DNA from 2 places in the Pseudomonas sp. NFACC43 genome. Region 1 is predicted to be linked to the other one. Evidence: riboswitches for the same ligand, from Rfam matches in the RefSeq annotation. Region 1 holds a riboswitch; the other holds the start of a gene.
The links. A riboswitch is a leader RNA that binds a small molecule or an ion and turns the genes downstream of it on or off. The one in region 1 is predicted to bind cobalamin.
Positions count from the first base shown of each region.

Region 2: another riboswitch for cobalamin. It lies ahead of cobO (cob(I)yrinic acid a,c-diamide adenosyltransferase); the one in region 1 lies ahead of BT179_RS01200 (CbtB domain-containing protein).

Region 1 covers NZ_FPKK01000001.1:285,980-293,675, reverse strand. The annotation lists gene nfuA (Fe-S biogenesis protein NfuA) at 1-367, shown strand, start outside; gene cobM (precorrin-4 C(11)-methyltransferase) at 476-1,222, opposite strand; gene BT179_RS01210 (cobalamin biosynthesis protein) at 1,300-1,704, opposite strand; gene BT179_RS01205 (CbtA family protein) at 1,701-2,396, opposite strand; gene BT179_RS01200 (CbtB domain-containing protein) at 2,408-2,596, opposite strand; cobalamin riboswitch at 2,697-2,920, opposite strand; cobalamin riboswitch at 3,100-3,314, shown strand; gene cobW (cobalamin biosynthesis protein CobW) at 3,412-4,476, shown strand; gene cobN (cobaltochelatase subunit CobN) at 4,480-7,696, shown strand, end outside.
Region 2 covers NZ_FPKK01000007.1:24,102-31,797, forward strand. The annotation lists gene BT179_RS13630 (AI-2E family transporter) at 1-436, shown strand, start outside; gene hda (DnaA regulatory inactivator Hda) at 604-1,308, shown strand; gene BT179_RS13640 (C40 family peptidase) at 1,521-2,147, shown strand; gene BT179_RS13645 (C40 family peptidase) at 2,313-2,846, shown strand; gene BT179_RS13650 (PQQ-dependent sugar dehydrogenase) at 3,028-4,338, opposite strand; gene BT179_RS13655 (hypothetical protein) at 4,405-4,989, opposite strand; cobalamin riboswitch at 5,150-5,361, shown strand; gene cobO (cob(I)yrinic acid a,c-diamide adenosyltransferase) at 5,441-6,067, shown strand; gene BT179_RS13665 (cobyrinic acid a,c-diamide synthase CobB) at 6,079-7,446, shown strand; gene bluB (5,6-dimethylbenzimidazole synthase) at 7,443-7,696, shown strand, end outside.

The DNA.
Region 1 (7,696 bases):
AGCGTTCCTGGACGACGCGGTGGTGGACTATGCCACCGACCGCATGGGTGGCCAGCTGACCATCAAGGCGCCGAACGCCAAGGTTCCGATGGTCAACGCCGACAGTCCCATCAATGAGCGCATCAACTACTACCTGCAAACCGAGATCAACCCAGGGCTGGCCAGCCACGGCGGCCAGGTCTCGCTGATCGACGTGGTGGAAGACGGCATCGCCGTGCTCCAGTTCGGTGGCGGCTGCCAGGGCTGCGGCCAGGCCGACGTGACCCTCAAGGAAGGCATCGAGCGCACCTTGCTCGAGCGCATCCCGGAGCTCAAGGGCGTGCGCGACGTGACCGACCATACGCAGAAAGAAAACGCCTACTACTGAATACGTGTTCGCTGCGGATTGTGTGTGGCGGGGGAGCAAGCTCCCTCGCCACAATAGTTTCTGCCGTCAGCCTGTACCCCCGTCCCTGTGGGATCTGGGTTGGCTACGTCAAGGCCTGTAGAGATGCGCATGCCCGGCGCGGTACAGCGACGATTCGCTGAACACATCATTGCCCAGCACCCGTCCCACCAGGATCAACGCCGTTCGGCGCAAACCCTTGGCCTGGACCTTCCCGGCGATATCCGCCAACGTCCCTACCACCCAATCCTGATCCGGCCACGTCGCCCGGTGGATCACCGCGATCGGGCAGTCGCCGCCGTAGTGGGGCAGCAGTTCGTCGACGATCTTTTCCAGGTGATTGACCCCCAGGTGAATCGCCATGGTCGCCCGGTGCTGTGCCAGATTGCCCAGTTCTTCCCCAGCAGGCATCGGGGATTTATCGGCGTAACGGGTGAGGATCACGCTCTGGGAGATATCCGGCAAGGTCAGTTCGCTGCCCAGCAGGGCTGCGCAGGCTGAGGTCGCGGTCACGCCCGGGATGATCTCGAATGGAATGCCAAGTGCCCGCAGGCAGCGAATTTGCTCACCGATGGCGCCGTACAGGCTCGGGTCGCCGGAGTGCACCCGGGCCACGTCCTGACCTTTGCGGTGGGCGGTTTCCATCAGCCCGACGATCTGTTCCAGGTGCAGTTCGGCACTGTTGACCACTTGTTCGGCGCAATGGCCATCGAGCACGGCGCTTGGCACCAGGGAGCCGGCGTAGATGATCACCGGGCAACTGCGGATCAAGCGCTGGCCCTTGACGGTGATGAGTTCCGGATCGCCGGGGCCGGCGCCGATGAAGTACACGGTCATGACCGGCTCCTGTGGAAGGTGGGTGAGCGTCGCCCATATGAAGATCGCTCATGATCCTGGACGGCGATTATCGGGATTTACGCCACGACCGCCAATGCCAACGTGCTCATGGGGCCTGTTTGACGAGGGATCAGCAGGGTTGCGGGTTTCGTGCCCAATTGGTCGGCCAAGGCCAGGGCGGCGCTTTCGGCGATGCCGTAGCAACCGGTTCGCTCGAAGGCGATCTCGGAGCGATGACTGAGCCGCTGCTCGTAACCGGCCAACTGTTCGGCACTCAAGCACGTCAGCGGCAGTGCCAGTTGCCCGGCCAGTTCCAGCAGCCCGGGCTCGTCACGCTTGAGGTCGATGCTGGCCAGGGCCCGCACTTGGTGAAGTTCGATGCCGTGGGCCAACAACGTCTCTTCGAGCAAGGCCCGCAGCGTGCTGGCCGGGCAACCGCGCTGACAGCCCAGGCCGATCACCAGTATCGACCCGGTGCTCATGCGTCGTGGTGGGCTTGACCGTCACGGCGAAACAGCCAGGCGCTGATCAGGCCCAGGGCCAGCCAGAAGGCGATGTTGGTGACCTGGGAGGCGATCTTGAACTGGCTTTCCAGGGCTTCGGGCGCCAGCATCGAGTGGACTTCAGGTTGTGGCGCGCCGATGAGGTGAGGCACCAGCAAGGTCGCGCCCCCCAACAGCTTGAGCAGCCAATGCCTGCCGAAGGCGATCAGGGCGATGCCCACCGCCGTGGACGCCGCGGTGCCGATCCACCACATCTGCCGCTGGGTCAGGTCGGCCGCCGCGGTGCCGGGCAACTCCGGGGGCAGGCCGAGGGTCGGTGCCAGGACGAAAGTGGCGTAACCGGCCAGGCCCCAGAGCAGGCCCTGGGAGGTGCGAGTCGGTGCGCGCAAGGTGTACAGGCCCGCGAGCATCAGGGCAAAACCCACGGCGACCACCAGGTTACCGCCAGTGGTGGACAGCACGCGCTGCCAGCCGTCTTCCGGCTCCCACGCCTCGGCATCGTGAGTGTGGGCAACGCCGTCGGTGTGCTCATGAACCTCGGACGCCGGGGCCTTCTCGAAGGTTTCCGCCTGGAGAATCAGTGGCGATACCCACAAGCTCTGCAACAGGGTCAGCAGCAGGGCGGCCAGCAAGCCGCTGAAACCGGCGGTCTGCGCGATACGCTTGATCATGTCGTCAGTTCTCAGTGGCAGGGGAAGGCAGCGCTGTGGCGGGTATCGTGGGCGGCGTTGTGCACCGCTTCGATGTGAGAGAAGCCGGCGAAATAGACCAGCCCCGCACCCAGGATCGAAGCCAGGATCGCGGCGCTCAGGCGTTGGCTCAGGGTGGTGGTGCTGCTGGCGGTGCGGGCGGTGCTGCTGATGGTCGACATGGCGCTTCCCTCTGTTTTTGTTCCGTGGGGGATGCGAGCGCAATGAGACCCCGGGCGAAAGACCGCCGAGGTTCGAACAGCGCCCGCCCACCGCGGGTTTGTTGATGCTTGAGTCATGGGCCGGTCTCCGGGCTCGCGAGGTGCCGGGCTCGTGCCTGGCCTGCAAGCGTCACCTTCCCATGTCCGGGGACACAGTGGTTCAGACGCTTCGCTCGCTTACCGTTGCGGGGGCAGCACCGGACTGACGTGGCTTTGGAGTAAAGCACACGATTCACCGGTTTCCCGTTTCACCCTGTGAAGGGCACCCGTAACTAGGCGCACAGGAGAGCATGGGTGGGGTGGGGCCGTCAATGCACAGGGGGCCGCTGCGCAGCCCGTCGCGAACAAGCTCGCCCCCACAGGGGGGCTGCGGGATCCGATGTGGGAGCGAGCCTGCTCGCGATGGCGGCGGTAAGGACACCGCATAACTTACTTGCGGAGATTGACCCGTCCCCACACCCTGCGTAGCCTTGCGCCTTCGAGGTTCTTCGGCCTGCGCCGAAGCTAAGAAGGGAACGCGGTCCAAGCCGCGGCTGCCCCCGCAACTGTGAACGGTGATGTTTCTGCAAGGCCACTGTGCATGCCCTTTATCCGGGGTGCGCGGGAAGGCGCAGCAATTGCCAGTCGGATGACTGGCCCACCGTCAGCCAGGAGACCTGCCTCGACACAGATTCTCACTACAACCGGGCGGGGTGATCCGGTGGCGAAATCTTCCGCGCACGCCTGTGCCAGCGGTTGTCGTCCCGTTTGCCCGCCACCTTGCCAAAGGGCATCCGATGAAAACACTGGCCAAGCTTCCCGTCACCATCGTCACCGGTTTCCTCGGCTCGGGGAAGACCACCCTGCTGCGGCACATGCTCGACAACGCCCAGGGGCGTCGTATCGCCGTGATCGTCAACGAGTTCGGCGAACTGGGCATCGACGGCGAGATCCTCAAGCAGTGCTCCATCGGTTGCACCGAGGAAGAGGCCAACGGCCGCGTCTACGAACTGGCCAACGGTTGCCTGTGCTGCACGGTCCAGGAAGAGTTCTTCCCGGTCATGCGCGAACTGGTGGCCCGGCGTGGCGATCTCGATCACATCCTGATCGAGACCTCCGGCCTGGCCCTGCCCAAGCCGTTGGTCCAGGCCTTCCAATGGCCGGAAATCCGCAGTGCCTGCACTGTCGATGCGGTGATCACCGTGGTCGACAGCCCGGCCGTGGCCGCCGGTACCTTCGCCGCCTTCCCCGACCAGGTGGACGCCCAGCGCAAACTCGATCCGAACCTGGACCACGAGTCACCGCTGCATGAGCTGTTCGCCGATCAACTGGCCAGCGCCGACCTGGTGATTCTCAACAAGGCCGACCTGATCAGCCCCGACGACCTGGCGAAGGTCCGCCTGGAGGTGGCCGAAGAGCTGCCGCCGGCAGTCAAGATCATCGAAGCCAGCAGCGGACGCCTGCCCCTGGATGTGCTGATCGGCCTCGGCGCAGGTTCCGAAGAGCACATCGACGGCCGCCATAGCCATCACGACCATCACCACGACGGCGACGATGACGACCACGATCATGACGCCTTCGACTCCATCTCCATCGAGCTGCCCCAGGCCGACGAAAGTCTGTTGCTCGATGCCCTGACCCAACTGGTGGTCCAGCACGGCGTGCTGCGGGTCAAAGGCTTCGCGGCGATTCCGAACAAGCCGATGCGGCTGTTGGTCCAGGGCGTCGGTACGCGCTTCGACAAGCATTTCGATCGCCAGTGGGGCGCGGATGAAGCGCGGGTCACTCGCCTGGTCCTGATTGGCCAGGCCCTGGATGCCGGGCTGCTCGAAGCGCAGTTGCGCGCCGCCCTCGGCGCCTGACCCATGCACCTGCTCAGGACCCAGCCCGGCGGTTTTGTGTCCGATGACAACATTGCCGACCTGGGGCAGACCCCCGCCGAGCTGGTGATCCTGTGCAGTGGCGACTCCAGCCTGGCGCTGCTGGCCGAAGCGGCGAAGCAGTTGCCAGGCGATTATCCCGAGTTTCGCCTCGCCAACCCGATGCAGGTGCAGAACCACGCCTCGGTGGACCTGTACTTCGAAGACGTGCTACGCCACGCCAAGGTCATCCTGCTGTCGCTGCACGGCGGTATCGGCTATTGGCGCTACGGCATCGAACGGCTGATGGCATTGGCCGGACGCGGGGTGAAGCTGATCCTGGTGCCGGGGGACGATCGTCCTGATCCGGAACTCAGCGACCTGAGCAACGTCCCCGTCGAGGACCGCGACCGTCTCTGGCAGTTCTTGCGCCAGGGCGGACTGGGCAATGCCCTGGACCTTTTCCATAACCTCGCCAGCCAATGGTTCGGTCGCGATTATCCATGGGGCGAACCGCAGGCCCTGCCACGCACGGCGATCTATCACCCCACGCACAACCAGGCCAGCCTCGCTGACTGGCGAGCCGACTGGCAGGCCGGACAACCGGTGGCGGCGGTGCTGTTCTATCGCTCCCACCTGCAAGCGGCGAATACCGCGTTCATCGATGGGTTCTGCCAGCGTTTGCAAGCGGCGGGGCTCAACCCGCTACCGATGGCCGTGGCGAGCCTCAAGGAGCCCGGTTGCCTGGCCATGGTGCAGGACTGGCTCGACGAGGCAGAGGCCGGGGTGATCCTCAACACCACGGGATTTGCCCAATCCAGTCCCGAAGCACCGCACCTGCGCCCGTTTCGTCGCAACGTCCCGGTGATCCAGGCGATCTGCGCCCAGGACAACGAGCCCGGCTGGCGTGCCAGCGAGCAGGGCCTGGGCCCGCGGGACCTGGCGATGCACATTGCCTTGCCGGAGCTGGACGGGCGGATCATCAGTCGCCCCATCAGTTTCAAGGACCTGGCCTGGCGCAGTGAGCTCAGCCAGAGCGACGTGGTCTGCTACCGGGCGGTGCCCGAGCGCATGGATTTCGTTGCCGAGCTGGCGCGGCGCTGGACCGACCTGGCGCGTCTGCCCAACGCGGAAAAACGTGTAGCCCTGATTCTCGCCAACTATCCGACCCGGGATGGACGCATCGGCAACGGCGTCGGCCTGGACACGCCGGCGGCGGCGCTGAACATCCTGCGCGCCTTGCATGCCGAGGGTTATCCGCTGCCAGCGCAATTGCCCGCCAGCGGCACGGCGCTGATCCAGCAATTGCTCGGCGGGGTCAGCAACGACCTGGACAGCCTCGATCTGCGCCCGTGTCACCAGAGCCTGTCCCTCGATGCCTATCGGGCGATGTTCGATGCGTTGCCCGAGTCCAACCGCCAGGCCGTGCTGGAGCGCTGGGGCACCCCCGACAAGGATCCGATGTTTCGCCAGGGGCGACTGATGATCGCCGGCCTGCGCCTGGGCCTGACGTTCGTCGGCATCCAGCCGGCCCGGGGGTATCAGGTCGATCCGAGCGCGGTGTACCACGACCCGGACCTGGTGCCGCCCCATGGTTACCTGGCGTTCTATTTCTGGCTGCGCCACGCCTATGGCGCCCATGCGGTCATTCATGTCGGCAAGCACGGCAACCTCGAGTGGCTGCCCGGCAAGGGCGTCGGGCTGTCGGAGAATTGCTGGCCGGACGCGCTGCTGGGACCGTTGCCGAACATCTATCCGTTCATCGTCAATGATCCGGGCGAGGGCGCCCAGGCCAAGCGCCGTACCCAGGCGGTGATCATCGATCATTTGATGCCGCCCCTGACCCGGGCCGAAACCTACGGGCCGTTGCGTAACCTGGAGTTGCTGGCCGACGAGTACTACGAGGCGCAACTGCTGGATCCGCGTCGGGCCCGGGAGCTGCAGCGGGACATTCTCGGCCTGGTGCGCGAGACCCACATCGATCGCGAGCTGCAACTTGACGCGGCCCTGGACAGCGACGCCGACGCCGCGATCTGGCTGCCGCGCCTGGACACCTACCTGTGCGACTTGAAGGAATCGCAGATCCGCGACGGGCTGCATGTCTTCGGTCAATCCCCTGCCGGGCGGCTGCGCATCGACACGTTGCTGGCGTTGTTGCGCATTCCCCGTGGCGACGGCAAAGGTGCGCAGTCCAGTCTGCTGCGGGCCCTGGCCAGGGCGTTCGAGCTGGGCTTCGACCCCCTGGATTGCGCCTTGGCCGAGCCTTGGGGCGGCGGTCGTCCGCAGGCATTGTGTCAGATCAGCGACCAGGCCTGGCGTACCGTCGGCGATACCCGCGAACGCCTGGAGCTGTTCGCAGCGCAGTTGATCGAACGGGCCCTGGACGGCGCGGTCGAGGGGTTGGACGCGCCAGGCTGGGAGACGGTGAGCAGCATTGTCGAGCACCTGCGCGAGGTCGTGGCGCCGCGCCTGGATGCCTGCGGTCCGGCGGAAATGCGCGGTCTGCTCGATGCCCTCGGCGGGCGCTTCGTGCCGGCCGGGCCAAGCGGTGCGCCGAGTCGCGGGCGCCTGGATGTGCTGCCCACCGGGCGCAATTTCTTCTCGGTGGACGTGCGTAACCTGCCCACCACCACGGCGTGGCGGATCGGCTTCCAATCGGCCAACCTGATTCTCGAGCGGCACCTGCAGGATCACGGTGATCACCTGCGCCAGCTTGGCCTGTCGGTGTGGGGCACCGCCACCATGCGCACCGGCGGCGACGACATTGCCCAGGCCATGGCCCTGATGGGCGTGCGGCCGGTGTGGGCCACAGGCAGCCAGCGGGTCGACGATTTCGAGATCCTGCCGTTGAGCCTGCTGGACCGGCCGCGTGTCGATGTGACGTTGCGGGTGTCTGGCTTCTTCCGCGACGCGTTCGCCAACCTGATCCGCCTGTTCGATGCCGCGGTCCAGGCTGTCGCCGCCCTCGACGAGCCGGATGACATGAACCCCCTGGCGGCCAAGGTCCGTGGCGAACGCGAAGCCCTGTCAGCGTCGGGCCTGGATCCGGAAGTGGCAGCGCGCCAGGCCGGCTGGCGGATCTTCGGGGCCAAGCCCGGGGCCTATGGCGCCGGCGTGCAGGGCGCCGTGGACGGTCGCCTGTGGCAGAGTCGCGAAGACCTGGCCGAGGTTTACCTGAACTGGGGCGGCTACGCTTATGGCGGCAGCGATGAAGGCACCGCCG
Region 2 (7,696 bases), on a different contig from region 1:
GGTGGCGCTGGGCTTCATCTATGCGGCGGGACTGATGCTGGTTGGGCTGGAGTTGGGTCTGCTGATCGGCATGATCGCCGGCCTGGCGGCCATCGTACCGTACATGGGCTTCGTGATCGGTATCGGCGCGGCGTTGATCGCCGGGCTGTTCCAGTTTGGTGGCGACCTGTATCCCATGGTCGGCATCGTGGCGGTATTCATGGTGGGTCAGGCCCTGGAAGGCATGGTGCTGACTCCGTTGCTGGTGGGCGATCGCATCGGCCTGCACCCGGTGGCGGTGATCTTCGCGATCCTGGCAGGTGGTGAGTTGTTTGGTTTTACCGGGATCCTGCTGGCGCTGCCGGTGGCGGCGGTCATCATGGTGCTGGTGCGCCACGCGCGTGACCTGTACAAGGATTCGGACCTCTACAGTGGCGTCGAAGACCCCGATCTGTAGGGCGCGACCGGCCGGGGCGCCAGGGAAATGGTCGCCATGCCGTGTTGCTGCTGCAAACCTTTGATTTTGCTCGTGGAGCGGCGCATTGTGCGGTCTGCTTCACGAGTATAAACTTTGCGAACTTTACACAGAGGCCACTAACGGTTCCTTGGAACTGTCCAGCCAGCATGAAACCGATTCAGTTGCCCCTAGGTGTGCGTCTGCGTGATGACGCCACCTTCATCAACTACTACCCAGGCGCGAATGCCGCTGCACTCGGCTATGTCGAGCGGCTATGCGAAGCCGACGCCGGCTGGACCGAGAGCCTGATCTACCTGTGGGGCAAGGATGGGGTTGGGCGTACGCACCTGTTGCAGGCGGCCTGCTTGAGATTCGAGCAATTGGGCGAGCCGGCGGTGTACCTGCCATTGGCTGAATTGCTGGACCGTGGCGTTGAAATCCTCGACAACCTCGAACAATACGAACTGGTCTGCCTGGACGATCTCCAGGCCGTGGCCGGCAAGGCCGATTGGGAAGAGGCGCTGTTTCATCTTTTCAACCGGTTGCGGGACAGTGGCCGGCGCCTGCTGATCGCTGCCTCCACGTCTCCCCGGGAGTTGCCGGTAAAGCTGGCGGACCTCAAGTCTCGTCTCACCCTGGCGCTGATCTTCCAGATGCGTCCGCTTTCCGATGAAGACAAGCTGCGTGCCTTGCAGTTGCGCGCTTCCCGGCGCGGACTGCATCTGACCGATGAGGTGGGGCATTTCATTCTTACCCGTGGCACCCGCAGCATGAGTGCACTGTTCGAGTTGCTCGAGCGCCTCGACCAGGCCTCCCTTCAAGCACAGCGCAAGCTGACCATTCCTTTCTTGAAAGAAACCTTGGGCTGGTAGAGCCTGTCCGACTAGTGGCTCTTGGCCTGCTTTGCGCACGAGCAAACCCGCGGCCCTGTTGGGTTGCAGGCCACGCGACATTCAAAATGGGCTTAAGCGCTTAGATGTGATGGCAAATCCGGGAAGTCACATTTTTATCGATTGAATTTGCAAATGAAGTCGATAGAAGGCATAGTCTCGCCATCTTTACAACTACAGCCACGGTCGTGCCCATGCTAAATCGCTTCGCACCCCTCGTGCCTCTCGCACTCGTTACCCTGTTGTTCGGTTGCGCTGCCCACTCCCCAGTGACCCAGCAAGAGCAGCAACCACAGGTCAAGAATTCCGTTACCGCCCAGTCTTCCTCCGTTGCGTTCCAGGAAGAAGTGGCCTCCGACAAAGAGCTGGCGGCCTTCGCCAGCAACAAGCCCTATCAGCTTCCCGTGCTGGCCGACAGCATCCTGGAGCGTGGCATGTCCCTGATCGGGACCCGCTACCGTTTTGGCGGCACCTCCGAGGCGGGCTTCGATTGCAGCGGTTTCATCGGTTATCTGTTTCGCGAAGAGGCCGGCATGAACCTGCCGCGTTCCACCCGCGAAATGATCAACGTGAATGCCCCGCTGGTGGCTCGCAATCAACTGGAGCCGGGTGACTTGCTGTTTTTCAGCACCAATGGGCGCCGTGGACGTGTCAGCCACGCCGGTATCTACCTGGGTGACAACCAGTTCATCCACTCCAGCAGCCGTCGCAGCGGTGGCGTACGCATCGACAGCCTCGGTGACAGCTACTGGAGCAAGACCTTCATCGAAGCCAAGCGCGCCCTGGCCATGGCGCCGACTGTGGTCACCGCTCGCAAGTAAGCGCACAGTTTGTAAGGCAAACTTAAAGTCTTACTTGAAGTTTGCCTCATAGCCGCTAGAATCCTTGATCATTGATTGATGGCAATCCGCCTGCGTTCCAGCAGGCGGATTTGTTTTCATGCCCCGGCAGGAAAAAGCCGCATCCAGATCAGGATCGTTCTGCATATGTCGACGTCGGCCCGCCTCGCTACCCTTCTCCTGGCCGCGCTGCTCAGCGCATGCGCCAGTCGAACCCCGCCCCCTGCGCCTGTGCGTGCTCCGGTGGTATTCGCTCCCTCGCAACCCGTGTCCCCGGCCGCCGAAGACGTACTCTTCCGGGCGCTTGGCCTGGTGGGCACGCCTTATCGCTGGGGTGGCAACACACCGGATTCGGGTTTCGATTGCAGCGGCCTGATCGGTTATGTCTATCGCGACGCGGCCGGTATTTCCCTGCCACGTTCGACCCGCGAAATGATCGGCATGCGAGCCCCGGAAGTCGGTAAGGATGCGCTGCAGAGCGGGGACCTGGTTTTCTTCGCCACCAATGGCGGTTCCCAGGTCAGCCACGCCGGAATCTACGTCGGAGAGGGCCGTTTCGTGCATGCGCCGGCCACCGGTGGGACGGTCAAGCTCGATAGCCTGTCCAAGGCCTATTGGCAGAAGGCTTACCTGGGCGCCAAGCGTGTATTGCAGCCTGAGCATCTGGCACGCAATCCCTGACGTAGATCTTCAGGCCAGCGAGGACCTGTGGCGAGGGGATTTATCCCCGCTGGGCTGCAAAGCAGCCCCAAAGACAGCGGCTTGGATGCGATCGGCCTGAAAACTCCGCATTTCAAGCTCTAGGGCTGCTGCGCAGCCCCGCGGGGATCAATCCCCTCGCCACAGAAGAGTGCGATCAGCGCTATTGGGCAGACACCCGCCAGATCTTGTTCCCCACATCATCGGCCACCAGCAATCCACCCTGTTTGTCGATCACGACACCTACCGGGCGGCCCTGGGCTTTTTCGTCGGCGTTCAGGAAGCCGCTCAGCACATCGACAGGTTGCCCGACCGGCTTGCCAGCACTGAAGGGGACGAAAATCACTTTGTAGCCACTGTGGGGCTTGCGATTCCATGAGCCGTGCTGCCCGATGAACGCTCCCTCGGTAAATGGCGCGGGCAGGTTGCTGCCCTCGGCGAAGGTCAGGCCCAGCGACGCGGTGTGAGGCCCGACGGCATAGTCCGGGGCGATGGCCTTGGCCACCAGGTCCGGTTTCTGGGGCTCGACCCGAGTATCGACATGCTGCCCGTAATAGCTGTAGGGCCAGCCATAGAAGCCGCCATCCTTGACCGAGGTGATGTAGTCCGGCACCAGGTCGCTGCCGATCTCGTCCCGTTCGTTCACCGCTGTCCACAGCGCTCCGCTGCGCGGCTCCCAGGCCAGGCCGTTGGGGTTGCGCAGGCCAGAGGCAAAGATGCGGTGGTTGCCGCTGGCGCGGTCCACTTCCCAGATGGCCGCACGACCTTCTTCAGCCTCCATGCCGTTTTCCGCGACGTTACTGTTCGAGCCGGTGGTGACGTACAGCTTGCTGCCGTCGCGGCTGGCGATGACGTTTTTGGTCCAGTGGTGGTTGAGCGTGCCGCCCGGCAAGTCGACGACCTTGGTGGGCTGCGCCTTGATTTGCGTGTCGCCGTCCTTGTAGGGAAAACGAATCAACCGGTCAGTGTCGGCTACGTACAGGTCATTGCCCACCAGGGTCATGCCGAACGGCGAGTTGAGGTTCTCCAGGAAAACCGTGCGGGTTTCGGCGATGCCGTCGTGATTGGCGTCACGCAGCAGTGTGATGCGATTGGGGCTTGGCACTCCGGCGCCGGCGCGACCCATGACCTTTTTCATTACCCAGCCGCGCACGCCCTTGGAATCGTCTGGCTTGGGCGGGGCATTGGTTTCGGCTACCAGCACATCGCCGTTGGGCAGCACATAGAGCCAGCGTGGATGATCCAGGCCTTCGGCGAAAGCCTTCACTTGCAGGCCCTGGGCCGGCGTCGGCTTGGCGCCGTCCGGCCAGCCGACAGCTTCGGCGATGTTCACGGTGGGGATCAGGGTCTTGTTCGGTTCCGGCAGCTTCGGCGATGGGCCGGTGCCATCGGACACTTGCAGCGTGGACGATTCCCCGCAAGCGACAAGCCCTGCGGCAAGGACAATGGTCAGGAGATGAGGCGGCTTGAGCATGCTGGCTTCCCTATGAATGCATGTGGTTATTCATAGAGAAGCGTAGACGCGCGATGGTTCCACCCGTCAGCCGTGGGCCTGCTTGAACAGCACGGCGATCCCCGGATGATAATGACCGGCCTCGTTGCGCAACTTGCGGTAGGCGTAAGGGAAATACCAGGCCACGGCGCAGGTGTTTTCCTTCTGCAGTTCATCGACCATGTCCTGCAGCTCTTCGGGCGTGGTGCTTTGCTGGGCTTTTTGCGGCGCGACGAACAGGCAGCCCAGCTTCAGGTCGCTGGCGTAGCTGATGCGCTTGGCGTCGCTGGTGGCTTCGAGCAAGGGCTGGGTCAGGTTGAGGCTCTTGACCTTTGGCCAGCGCTGGGTGGCCTGGATGAAGGCGCGCTCATCCGTACCGGCAATGAACAGGTGGGCCCTGGCGTTGCGTTCGCCTTCTTCATTCTGCTTGCGGGTCGGGGCGTCCTGCAGCGTGACCATCTCGGCCATCCAGGCCGCTGCCGAGAGCAATCCCAGGTTGGCTTTTTCGTCGAACCAGTACGGCGTGTCGTTATCCCCGCGCACGGTGTTGTAGCGATCGATGCAGTCGAACCAGCGTTCGAGCATCGGGCGCAGGAACTCCAGTTTTGGATTGCTGATGATCATGCCTTGCATGCGTTGCCCCCTGTTGTTCTTGTGATATCGGGTGGTAATGTCCATTTGATATCATTTGCCGCATCATGGCACAACATTGACGTCATTTTATTGATCCTGGCCAATAAGCGACGCCCGGCCCGCGGTGGCTTTAATTGACGCTCCTGCCCCAACCCTCTAACCTTCGCGGCTTGTTTCAGGTGCTTTGTGGCCGCAGGCCGACAAAGTGAAACAGGGAAGCCGGTGAGCCCATGCGAGCCCGGCGCTGCCCCCGCAACGGTAAATGAGTCAAGGCTGCCCATGAGCCACTGCGTCCAAGGACGTGGGAAGGCGGGTAGCCCGGCATCACGCCGCTCATGAGCCCGGAGACCGGCCTGATCCATTCAACGGCGTCACGGTGGGCGATGCCAGGCTTGTTGCCGTCTCTTTTTGTGCCCGCCCGCCGTTATCCAGTCCCAACGGAGGCCTCCCCATGACCGGTTCCCCCATTTCCGATGCGTCCGATCGCGACGAACGTCACCTGGCGCGCATGCTGCGCAAGAAAGCCGTGATCGACGAGCGTATTGCCAACGCGCCGAACGAGTGCGGCCTGCTGCTGGTGTTGAGCGGCAACGGCAAGGGCAAGAGCAGCTCTGCGTTCGGCATGCTCGCGCGGGCCATGGGGCATGGCATGCAATGCGGCGTGGTGCAGTTCATCAAGGGGCGCAACAGCACCGGGGAAGAACTGTTTTTCCGTCGCTTCCCGGAGCAGGTGCGTTTTCATGTGATGGGGGAAGGATTTACCTGGGAAACCCAGGACCGCCAGCGCGATATCGCTGCTGCCGAAGCCGCCTGGGCGGTGTCGCGCCAGTTGCTGGGCGATCCGTCCATCGGCCTGGTCGTGCTCGATGAACTCAATATCGCCCTCAAGCATGGATACCTGGACCTGGACCAGGTGCTGAGCGACCTGCAGGCCCGCCCGCCCATGCAGCATGTGGTGGTGACCGGGCGTGGCGCCAAGCCGGAAATGATCGAGTTGGCGGATACCGTCACCGAGATGGGCATGATCAAGCACGCCTTCCAGGCCGGCATCAAGGCGCAGAAGGGCGTCGAGCTGTGAGCGATGCCCGCATGCACAGCCGCCAGTGCCCGGCCGTCCTGATCGCAGCCCCTGCCTCGGGGCAGGGCAAGACCACCGTCACCGCCGCGCTGGCCCGGTTGCATCGCAACCAGGGGCGCAGGGTGCGGGTATTCAAGTGCGGTCCGGATTTTCTCGATCCGATGATCCTGGAGCGCGCCAGCGGCGCGCCGGTCTATCAGCTGGACATGTGGATGGTCGGCGAGCAGGAAAGTCGACGGCTGTTGTGGGAAGCCGCCGGGGAGGCGGACCTGATCCTGATCGAAGGCGTGATGGGGCTGTTCGACGGCACCCCGTCCAGTGCCGACCTGGCGCGGCATTTCGGTGTACCGGTGCTGGCGGTGATCGACGGAACGGCCATGGCCCAGACGTTCGGCGCCCTGGCCCTGGGCCTGGCGCGTTATCAAGCGGACCTGCCGTTTGCCGGGGTGCTGGCCAACCGGGTCGGCACCTTGCGGCATGCGCAACTGCTCGAAGGCAGCCTGACCGAAGGGCTGCGCTGGTACGGCGCGTTGTCCCGGGAAACCGGTATCGAATTGCCCAGCCGTCACCTCGGCCTGGTCCAGGCCAGTGAGCTGAATGACCTGGATCTGCGCCTCGATGCTGCCGCCGAGGCCCTGGCGAGCAGTTGCGAAGTGACGCTGCCGCCGGCCGTGACGTTTGCCGCACCCGAGGTGGTGGCCGTGCAACCCTGGCTCGACGGCGTCCGTATCGCCGTGGCGCGGGACGAAGCGTTTGCGTTCACCTACGGCGCAAGCCTCGACCTGCTGCGGGCCATGGGCGCGCAGTTGAGCTTTTTCTCTCCGATCCATGACACGACGCTGCCCGAAGCGGACAGCCTCTACCTGCCTGGCGGTTACCCGGAGCTGCACCATGTCGCCCTGGCCCGGAACGCGTCGATGCTGGCGGCGATCCGGGCTCACCATGAGGCCGGCAAGCCCTTGCTGGCCGAATGCGGCGGCATGTTGTACCTGCTGGATTCGCTGACCGATGTCGAAGGTACTCGCGCCGAGCTGCTGGGCCTGCTGGCCGGCGAGGCGCAGATGCAGAAACGCCTGGCGGCCCTGGCCCTGCAAGCGGTGGAGCTGCCGGAAGGCACCTTGCGGGGCCATACCTACCATCATTCGCTGACCAGCACCGATGTTGCGCCGATCGCTCGTGGCCAGAGTCCCAATGGCGGGCGTGGAGCCGAGGCGGTTTTCCGGCAGGGGCGGATGACGGCTTCCTATGTTCACTTCTATTTTCCATCGAACCCGAGGGCGATCGCCGCGCTGTTCGCGCCGGTCCCCGAGGCCGCTTTCGCGAACACGTTCGATCACCTGACTCCAGTGGAAGCGGGCTTGCTCGCGAAAAGGCCATGACCGACAACGCTTTCTCCCAGGCCGAACGCGACGCCATCTACCGCGCCATCGCCGAGCGCCGCGACATGCGCCACTTCGCAGGTGGCTCGATTGAGCCGGCCTTGCTGCGGCGCCTGCTGGAAGCGGCGCATCAGGCTCCCAGCGTGGGCCTGATGCAGCCGTGGCGATTCATTCGCATCAGTGACCGCGCCCTGCGCGGCAATATCCGGCAGTTGGTGGAAGAGGAACGTGTTCGCACCGCCGAGGCCCT